3 regions of the Streptomyces monticola genome follow, and region 3 is predicted to be linked to each of the others. Evidence: predicted binding sites of a transcription regulator. Region 3 holds the regulator's gene; each other region holds the start of a gene.
The links. The regulator HrcA, encoded in region 3, represses chaperone genes, less so after heat shock. The targets are predictions, from matches to a motif close to TTNGCACTCNGNNNNNCNGAGTGCNAA.
Positions count from the first base shown of each region.

Region 1: groL (chaperonin GroEL) is a predicted target of HrcA. The motif match lies at 1,405-1,431, and genes of this name have one in related genera.
Region 2: groES (co-chaperone GroES) is a predicted target of HrcA. The motif match lies at 1,413-1,439, and genes of this name have one in related genera.

Region 1 covers NZ_JBHTCF010000007.1:336,528-339,801, forward strand. Annotated here, with positions in the region: gene groL (chaperonin GroEL) at 1-1,226, opposite strand, end outside; gene ACFQVC_RS19510 (cold-shock protein) at 1,552-1,755, opposite strand; gene ACFQVC_RS19515 (MoaD/ThiS family protein) at 2,208-2,486, opposite strand; gene thrC (threonine synthase) at 2,559-3,274, opposite strand, start outside.
Region 2 covers NZ_JBHTCF010000011.1:202,652-205,925, reverse strand. Annotated here, with positions in the region: gene ACFQVC_RS24935 (FtsW/RodA/SpoVE family cell cycle protein) at 1-769, opposite strand, end outside; gene ACFQVC_RS24930 (DUF6234 family protein) at 906-1,319, opposite strand; gene groES (co-chaperone GroES) at 1,586-1,894, shown strand; gene groL (chaperonin GroEL) at 1,996-3,274, shown strand, end outside.
Region 3 covers NZ_JBHTCF010000005.1:408,222-411,495, forward strand. Annotated here, with positions in the region: gene ACFQVC_RS15420 (MBL fold metallo-hydrolase) at 1-642, opposite strand, end outside; gene hrcA (heat-inducible transcriptional repressor HrcA) at 817-1,833, shown strand; gene dnaJ (molecular chaperone DnaJ) at 1,834-2,970, shown strand; gene ACFQVC_RS15435 (nitronate monooxygenase) at 3,175-3,274, shown strand, end outside.

The DNA.
Region 1 (3,274 bases), on a different contig from region 3:
ATGCCCTCCTCGACGGCCGCCTTCGCGTTGCGAACGGCGTCCTCGATGCGGTGCTTGCGCTCCTTGAGCTCGACCTCGGTCGCGGCACCGGCCTTGATGACGGCCACGCCGCCGGCCAGCTTCGCGAGGCGCTCCTGGAGCTTCTCGCGGTCGTAGTCCGAGTCGGACTGCTCGATCTCGGCGCGGATCTGGTTCACGCGGCCGTTGACCTGGTCGCTGTCGCCGGCACCGTCGACGATGGTGGTCTCGTCCTTGGTGATGACGACCTTGCGGGCGCGGCCGAGCAGGTCGATCGTGGCGTTCTCGAGCTTGAGGCCGACCTCCTCGGAGATGACCTCGCCGCCGGTGAGGATGGCGATGTCGTTCAGCATCGCCTTGCGGCGGTCACCGAAGCCCGGGGCCTTGACGGCGACGGACTTGAAGGTGCCACGGATCTTGTTGACGACCAGCGTGGACAGGGCCTCGCCCTCGACGTCCTCGGCGATGATCAGCAGCGGCTTGCCGGACTGCATGACCTTCTCCAGGAGCGGCAGCAGGTCCTTGACGTTGCCGATCTTGGAGTTGGCGATCAGGATGTACGGGTCCTCGAGCGAGGCCTCCATACGCTCCATGTCGGTGGCGAAGTACGCCGAGATGTAGCCCTTGTCGAAGCGCATACCCTCGGTGAGCTCCAGCTCCAGACCGAAGGTCTGGGACTCCTCGACGGTGATGACGCCTTCCTTGCCGACCTTGTCCATGGCCTCGGCGATGAGCTCGCCGATCTGGGCGTCGGCGGCGGAGATGGAGGCGGTGGAGGCGATCTGCTCCTTGGTCTCGACCTCCTTGGCCTGGTCGAGCAGGGCGGCGGAGACGGCCTCGACGGCCTTCTCGATACCGCGCTTCAGGGCCATCGGGTTGGCACCCGCGGCGACGTTGCGCAGGCCCTCCTTGACGAGCGCCTGGGCGAGAACGGTGGCCGTGGTCGTACCGTCACCGGCGACGTCGTCCGTCTTCTTGGCGACTTCCTTGACCAGCTCGGCGCCGATCTTCTCGTACGGGTCCTCGAGCTCGATCTCCTTGGCGATGGAAACACCATCGTTGGTGATCGTGGGGGCGCCCCACTTCTTCTCGAGGACGACGTTGCGACCCTTGGGGCCCAGGGTCACCTTGACGGCGTCGGCGAGCTGGTTCATGCCGCGCTCGAGGCCGCGCCGTGCCTCCTCGTCGAACGCGATGATCTTGGCCATGTGAAGTGGTCCTCCCGGACAGGGGTGGAATGCTCCGGACCGCGCCAGCGCCCGCGACGGACGGCCTGCAGTCCTTGTGGTTCCTTGCCCCACCCGGCCTGCGGGCCTCACTGACCCAGCCCACGTTGTGAAGAGTGACAGCCTGTCACTCTCACCTTCAGAGTGCTAACGCCAATGATTAGCACTCGCCCTGGTCGAGTGCAAGCGAGTCCCACGAAAGTGCAGCTCACAGCGTTCCGGACACACACCGGAGACACAGAAGGACCCGCACCCCGAGGGGTGCGGGTCCTCCTTCACGTCGCTGCAGTCAGTCGCGTCGGCGCGATCAGGCAGTCACGCGGACCATGTCCGCCTGCGGCCCCTTCTGGCCCTGCGAGATCTCGAACTCGACCCGCTGGCCCTCTTCCAGGGTGCGGTAGCCGTCCATCTGAATCGCGCTGTAGTGGACGAATACATCCGCACCACCGTCGACCGCGATGAAGCCGTACCCCTTCTCCGCGTTGAACCACTTGACGGTGCCCTGAGCCATGCCTAACTCCCCTATTACTGGCCCTTGCACAGATCCGCACTTCGCGGATCCGGGTCAGACCTCACCCCCCGACAGGTGGGGGTGTGCGCCGGAACGCGTCGACCGCCGCTGAATGTATCTGTCCAACTGCCGTCTGCAACAGGTCAATCGGACGAGAATTCTGGGCACGACCGATCGGTTATATACGGAGGATTCACCGTAAGACGGCCCAACTCGGGCCAGGCAAAGCGAACAAACCGTGCAAATAGCGTGAGTTCTTTGGCTACAAGTTGTCGGCAAACCGGGGAGTTCTCATATGCACCCGGCACACGCGAAGCCAAAAGCGGAACAGCTTTCCCAACTGTATCGCGCTCAACCAAGCAGAATTGCCCCCTCCGCTTCTCGGGCGGAGAGGGCAATTCCGGTAACGCTGCGTATGTATTCGCCGTCGGCGATAAACGCTCGGTAAACGGTCAGCAGCCGCCCGCGACGGCCGGAATGATCGAGACGCCGGCACCGTCCGGAGTCGCCGTCTCAAGACCCTGCTCGAAACGGACGTCGTCGTCGTTCACGTACACGTTCACGAACCGGCGCAGCTTGCCCTGGTCGTCGAGGACGCGGGCGGCGATACCGGTGTGGTTCTTCTCCAGGTCCGCGATGACCTCGCCGAGGGTGCCGCCCTCGGCGGCGACCTCGGCCTGACCGCCGGTGTAGGTGCGCAGGATGGTGGGGATGCGGACGTTGACGCTCATGGGGTTCACCTCTGGGTCCGGGGGCGGAGCACCCCGGTTACGGGAAGGGCGGGGTCGGGAAGCTAAGGGAATTCAGGCCAGACCGGCGGCGCGGAACGCGTCAAGCGAAGGCTTGATGGTGGCCGTGGCCTGCGAGGTCTCCGCGACGGCGTCGAGGGTCTTCAGGCCGTCACCGGTGTTGAGGACGACCGTGGTCAGCGACGGATCCAGCTGACCGCTCTCGACCAGCTTCTTCGTGACACCGACGGTCACACCCCCCGCGGTCTCCGCGAAGATCCCCTCGGTCCGGGCCAGCAGCTTGATCGCGTCCACGACCTGCTCGTCGTTCACGTCCTCGACCGCACCGCCCGTGCGACGGGCGATGTCCAGGACGTAGGGACCGTCGGCCGGGTTGCCGATGGCGAGCGACTTGGCGATGGTGTCCGGCTTCTGCGGGCGTACGACGTCGTGGCCGGCCTTGAAGGCCGTCGACACCGGGGAGCAGCCCTCGGCCTGGGCGCCGAAGATCTTGTACGGCTTGTCCTCGACCAGCCCGAGCTTGATCAGCTCCTGCAGCCCCTTGTCGATCTTCGTGAGCTGCGAGCCGGACGCGATCGGGATGACGAGCTGGTCGGGCAGGACCCAGCCCAGCTGCTCGCAGATCTCGTACGCGAGGGTCTTGGAGCCCTCGCCGTAGTACGGCCGGAGGTTCACATTGACGAAGCCCCAGCCCTCGCCGAGGGGGTCGCCGATGAGCTCGGAGCAGAAGCGGTTCACATCGTCGTAGTTGCCCTCGATGCCGACGAGCT
Region 2 (3,274 bases), on a different contig from region 3:
GCCCGAAGAAGATCAGCGAGGTGCCCAGGTCCCGCTCGAAGACGAGCACGAGCAGGCTGACCACCCAGACGGTCAGGATCGGCGCGAGCTGCCGCCCCGGGGGCAGCCGCACACCGAGCAGCTTGCGGCCGGTCAGGGCGAGGGCGTCCCGGTTCAGGGTCAGATAGCCCGCGAAGAACACCGCGATCATGATCTTCACGAACTCGCCGGGCTGGAAGGACAGACTGCCGAGATAGATCCAGCGCTTGGCGCCGTAGGTGTCGCCGGGGAAGAAGGCGGGTGCCATAAGGAGCACCAGGGCGACGGCCATCGTCAGATAGATGTAGCGCTGCAGCCGCCGGTGGTCGCGCAGCGCCACCAGGACCCCGATGCAGACCGCGACCCCGATCACGGACCACAGCAGCTGCCCGCCCGCGGTGGGGGTCGCGTTCTTGAACTTCTCCGCGTACGTGGTGTCCAGGCGGTGCAGCAGGATCAGACCGAGCCCGGTGAGCAGCGTCGCGATGGGCAGGATCAGCGGATCGGCATACGCCGCGAACCGTCGCACCGCCAGATGCCCGGCCAGCGCGAGCAACGACATGCTGGCCGTGAACTGGGCCAGATTCGCAGGCAGTTGACCATGGGTCGCGAGCCCGACATAGGCATGCCCGAAGACGGTGACCGCGACAGTCAGCGCCAGGAGCAGGGCTTCGGTACGCCGGTGCGAGAGCGCGGCGGGGGAGCTGCGGCGGCCGACGGTGGCGGCCGAGGAATCGGCTTCCTGTCCGATCTGCTCCGCTTTAAGGCGCTTTATCTTCACAAGGTGGAGGACGTGACTTCCCCCGCAACGGTTCCGCCCGCCCCTGCGATCGAGATCACCCGCCGGGACGGCGGCTGCGGTCACCCGTCGGGGATGGCGGCTGCGGTCACCCGCCGAGACACTCGCTGTTGTCGCCGCCGCTGCGGCACTGCCGGCCGGTGTGGCCGGGGTCGTACGTGGACGGCGCGGGCTCGGGCCGCTGTTCGCGGTAGGCGGCGACGCCGCCGATCAGCAGGGCGCCGATGGCCAGCAGGCTCACCGCCACCTGGAGCCCGCCGGACGCCTTGAGCCCGCCCCGAAGGAGCACGGCGCCGCTGAGCGCGATGACCGCGGCGACCGGCCCGGTGGTCAGGTAGGGCAGCCGGTCCATGCCCGGGACCGGCCCCGTGCTCCAGCGGTGGATACCGGCCATGACCGTCGCCGCGCCCAGCGCGGCGACATCGCCGACGAGCAGGAGTACGGCGAGCAGCGCATCGCCCGCCCTCCGCCGCCATGCCTCGCGCCCGCTGCCCTCCCGCATGCCAGGACTGTCGTACGGAACCGTGGCGTCCGCCGGAACGTTGCGAAATCGAGGCCTGCCGGTGGTGATTCATCCCCCCGTACAGGTCGGCGATTGGCACTCCGCTTGACCGAGTGCTAATCGCAGTCATAGTCTCGGGTCTGGCACTCACCACTGGAGAGTGCCAACACAGCGACGGGCAGGTCCGGCACCCGCGACGACGGATCCACCTGGTCGCCACCTCAGACAGTTAACCCCGTGAGATCTCCGAAGGGGGAGGTCGGATCGTGACGACCGCCAGCTCCAAGGTTGCCATCAAGCCGCTCGAGGACCGCATTGTGGTCCAGCCGCTCGACGCAGAGCAGACCACGGCCTCTGGCCTGGTTATTCCGGACACCGCCAAGGAGAAGCCCCAGGAGGGCGTCGTCCTGGCCGTGGGCCCGGGCCGTTTCGAGAACGGCGAGCGTCTTCCGCTCGACGTCAAGACCGGCGACATCGTGCTGTACAGCAAGTACGGCGGCACCGAGGTGAAGTACAGCGGCGAGGAGTACCTCGTCCTTTCGGCCCGCGACGTGCTCGCGATCGTCGAGAAGTAATTCACCGGTTTTGCTTTTGAGCTGCGCCCTTGGCCCCCGCGACAATTAAGAAGCCGGGCGCCAGGGGCGCAGTTCATTTTCGAGAGGACTGATTCAGCTCCATGGCGAAGATCCTGAAGTTCGACGAGGACGCCCGTCGCGCCCTCGAGCGCGGCGTCAACAAGCTTGCCGACACCGTCAAGGTGACCATCGGCCCCAAGGGCCGCAATGTCGTCATCGACAAGAAGTTCGGCGCCCCCACCATCACCAACGACGGCGTCACCATCGCCCGTGAGGTCGAGGTCGAGGACCCGTACGAGAACCTCGGCGCCCAGCTGGTGAAGGAGGTGGCGACCAAGACCAACGACATCGCGGGTGACGGCACCACCACCGCCACCGTGCTGGCCCAGGCCCTGGTCCGCGAGGGCCTGCGCAACGTGGCCGCGGGTGCCTCCCCGGCCGCCCTGAAGAAGGGCATCGACGCCGCGGTCAAGGCCGTCTCCGACGACCTGCTCGCCACCGCGCGTCCCATCGACTCCAAGTCCGACATCGCCGCCGTGGCCGCGCTGTCCGCCCAGGACAAGCAGATCGGCGAGCTGATCGCCGAGGCCATGGACAAGGTCGGCAAGGACGGTGTCATCACCGTCGAGGAGTCCAACACCTTCGGCGTGGAGCTCGACTTCACCGAGGGCATGGCCTTCGACAAGGGCTACCTGTCCCACTACTTCGTGACCGACCAGGAGCGTATGGAGGCCGTCCTCGACGACCCGTACATCCTGATCCACCAGGGCAAGATCTCCTCGATCCAGGACATGCTCCCGCTCCTGGAGAAGGTCATCCAGGCCGGTGGCTCCAAGCCGCTCCTGATCATCGCCGAGGACGTCGAGGGTGAGGCGCTCTCCACTCTCGTCGTGAACAAGATCCGCGGCACCTTCAACGCCGTCGCCGTCAAGGCGCCCGGCTTCGGCGACCGCCGCAAGGCGATGCTCGGCGACATGGCCACCCTCACCGGTGCCACCGTCATCGCCGAGGAGGTCGGCCTCAAGCTCGACCAGGCCGGTCTCGACGTGCTCGGCACCGCCCGCCGCGTCACCATCACCAAGGACGACACCACGATCGTCGACGGCGGCGGCCAGAAGGCCGACGTCGACGGCCGCGTCGCCCAGATCAAGGCCGAGATCGAGGCCACGGACTCCGACTGGGACCGCGAGAAGCTCCAGGAGCGCCTCGCGAAGCTGGCCGGCGGCGTGTGCGTGATCAGCGTCGGCGCCGCCACCGAGGTGGAGCTGAAGGAGAAGAAGCACCGTCTGGAGGACGCCATCTCCGCGACCCGCGCCGCGGTCGAGGAGGGCATCGTCTCCGGTGGTGGCTCCGCGCTCGTCCACGCCGCGAAGGTCCTCG
Region 3 (3,274 bases):
GCCGAGTTCGAGGAGCCGGTCGAGCGCGTGCGGCCACTGGGTCGGCAGCGCGTCCGGGCCCGACTGTGGCTCACCGGACTCCTCGACCAGGTCGCCGCAGAAGACGATCTCGGGGGAGCCGTCGGTGCCGGGTACGAGGACGGCGAGGTCATGGCCCGTGTGGCCGGGGCCGACGTTCGCGAGCAGCACCCGCGTTCCGCCGCCCAGGTCGAGCGTCCACTCGCCGCACACCAGGTGATGCGGGTGCACGAGAAGGTCGGCGGCCTCGCCCGCCGCGTGCCGGTCGACGCCATGGCGCACCGCGTCCGCGGCCAGCTCGTCGCGGCCGCGCTCGAAGACCGTGTCGATGCCCACCGCCCCGTACACCTCCACGCCGGAGAAGGCCGCGGCCCCCAGGACATGGTCGAAGTGCGGATGGGTGAGCGCGACGTGGGTGACGCGGGCGCCGCCGAGCAGGCCCCTGGCCTGGGTGCGCAGCTCTGCACCCTCCCGCAGCGTCGAGCCGGTGTCGATCATCAGGGCCGCGTCCGCGCCCGCGACCAGGCCCACCGTGCAGTCCCAGACCGGCAGCCGACGCCGGGCGACGGCGGGGGACAGCTGTTCCCAGTCGGACGCGTACGGCTCTTCCCAAGTCAACCGCATAGGGAGACGCTAACCCCGCGCGCGTGGCCTGGCACGGCCTTGGTGCCACCGCCCTTGCCGGGCCTGTACTGTCCGGCCGTACACTGGGCCGGTGCAATGCTGGCACTCGCCCGAGGTGAGTGCCAGACAAGCGGCGGAAGGGCCGCGGGGACGACATCAGGGAGGTGTGCGCGGATGCTCAACGAACGCAGGCTCGAGGTGCTGCGCGCCATCGTCCAGGACTACGTCGGCACCGAGGAGCCCGTCGGCTCCAAGGCCCTGACCGAGCGGCACCGGCTCGGTGTCTCTCCGGCCACCGTGCGCAATGACATGGCGGCCCTGGAAGAAGAAGGGTTTATCGCCCAGCCGCACACGAGCGCCGGGCGGATTCCCACGGACAAGGGCTACCGCCTGTTCGTCGACAAGCTGGCCGGGGTCAAGCCCCTGTCGGCCGCCGAGCGGCGGGCCATCCAGAACTTCCTCGACGGCGCGGTCGACCTCGACGACGTCGTGGGGCGGACCGTGCGGCTGCTCGCGCAGCTGACCCGGCAGGTCGCCGTGGTGCAGTACCCGTCCCTGACGCGGTCGACGGTGCGCCATGTCGAGCTGCTCTCGCTCGCGCCCGCACGCCTGATGCTCGTGGTGATCACGGACACGGGGCGGGTCGAGCAGCGGCATGTCGACTGCCCGTCGCCCTTCGGCGAGACCTCGCTCGCCGATCTGCGGGCACGGCTCAACAGCAGGGTCGCGGGACGCCGTTTCTCGGATGTGCCGCAGCTGGTGCAGGACCTGCCGGAGTCGTTCGAGGCGGAGGACCGCGGCACCGTCTCGACGGTCCTCGCGACACTCCTCGAGACGCTGGTCGAGGACACCGAAGAGCGGCTGATGATTGGCGGCACTTCCAATCTGACGCGCTTCGGGCATGATTTCCCGCTCGTGATCCGGCCGGTGCTCGAAGCACTCGAGGAGCAGGTCGTGCTCCTCAAGCTGCTCGGCGAGGCCAAGGACTCGGGCATGACAGTACGCATCGGGCATGAGAACGCCCATGAGGGGCTCAACTCCACGTCCGTCGTATCGGTCGGCTACGGTTCGGGCGGCGAGGCAGTCGCCAAGCTCGGCGTCGTAGGACCGACGCGGATGGATTACCCGGGAACGATGGGAGCGGTACGCGCAGTGGCACGTTACGTCGGACAGATCCTGGCGGAGTCGTAAGTGGCCACGGACTACTACGCCGTACTCGGCGTGCGCCGCGACGCTTCCCAGGACGAGATCAAGAAGGCCTTCCGGAGGCTGGCGCGTGAGCTCCACCCGGATGTGAACCCCGATCCGAAGACGCAGGAGCGCTTCAAGGAGATCAACGCCGCGTACGAGGTGTTGTCGGACCCGCAGAAGAAGCAGGTCTACGACCTCGGCGGCGACCCGCTGTCCCAGGCGGGCGGCGGCGGTGCCGGTGGCTTCGGCGCGGGTGGCTTCGGGAACTTCTCGGACATCATGGACGCCTTCTTCGGTACGGCGTCCCAGCGCGGTCCGCGGTCCCGCACCCGCCGTGGCCAGGACGCCATGATCCGGCTCGAGATCGAGCTGGACGAGGCGGCCTTCGGTACCACCAAGGACATCCAGGTCGACACGGCCGTCGTCTGTACGACGTGCTCCGGTGAGGGTGCCGCGCCCGGCACCTCCGCGCAGACCTGTGACATGTGCCGCGGCCGCGGTGAGGTCTCGCAGGTCACCCGGTCCTTCCTGGGCCAGGTCATGACCTCGCGCCCGTGCCCGCAGTGCCAGGGCTTCGGCACGGTCGTGCCCACGCCCTGCCCGGAGTGCGCGGGCGACGGCCGGATCCGGTCCCGTCGCACGCTCACGGTCAAGATCCCGGCCGGTGTGGACAACGGCACCCGGATCCAGCTCGCGGGCGAAGGCGAGGTCGGCCCCGGTGGCGGCCCCGCCGGTGACCTCTACGTCGAGATCCACGAGCTGCCGCACCCCGTCTTCCAGCGGCGCGGCGACGATCTGCACTGCACGGTCACCATTCCGATGACGGCGGCCGCGCTCGGCACGCAGGTGCCGCTGGAGACCCTGGACGGAATGGAGGAGGTCGACATCCGGCCCGGCACCCAGTCCGGACAGTCGATCCCGCTGCACCAGCGAGGCGTAACGCATCTGCGGGGCGGCGGGCGCGGTGACCTCATCGTGCACGTCGAGGTGCTCACCCCCAGCAAGCTGGACCCCGAGCAGGAGCGGCTCCTGCGGGAGCTGGCGGCCCTGCGCGGCGAGGAGCGCCCCACGGGGCAGTTCCAGCCCGGGCAGCAAGGGCTCTTTTCTCGGTTGAAGGATGCGTTCAACGGGCGGTGAGTTGTGCGGCCGGGGGGTCCGGGGGTTGACCCCCGGGTGAGCACAGCCAGCCCGGGCAGCAAGGGCTCTTTTCTCGGTTGAAGGATGCGTTCAACGGGCGGTGAGTTGCCCGGTGAGTGTGTCGCCCGGGGGTGCTGAGCCGTTCGGTGCTCCTGGGTGCGGGCTCGGTTCGGAGCAGGGCGGTGGACGTGAAACCATGCGGTCATGTCCACCGCACTGACCGATCTCAGTCCGTATCCGATCGTGCAGGCCCCCATGGCCGGTGGCGCATCCTGCCCCTCCCTCGCCGCGTCCGTCTGTGAAG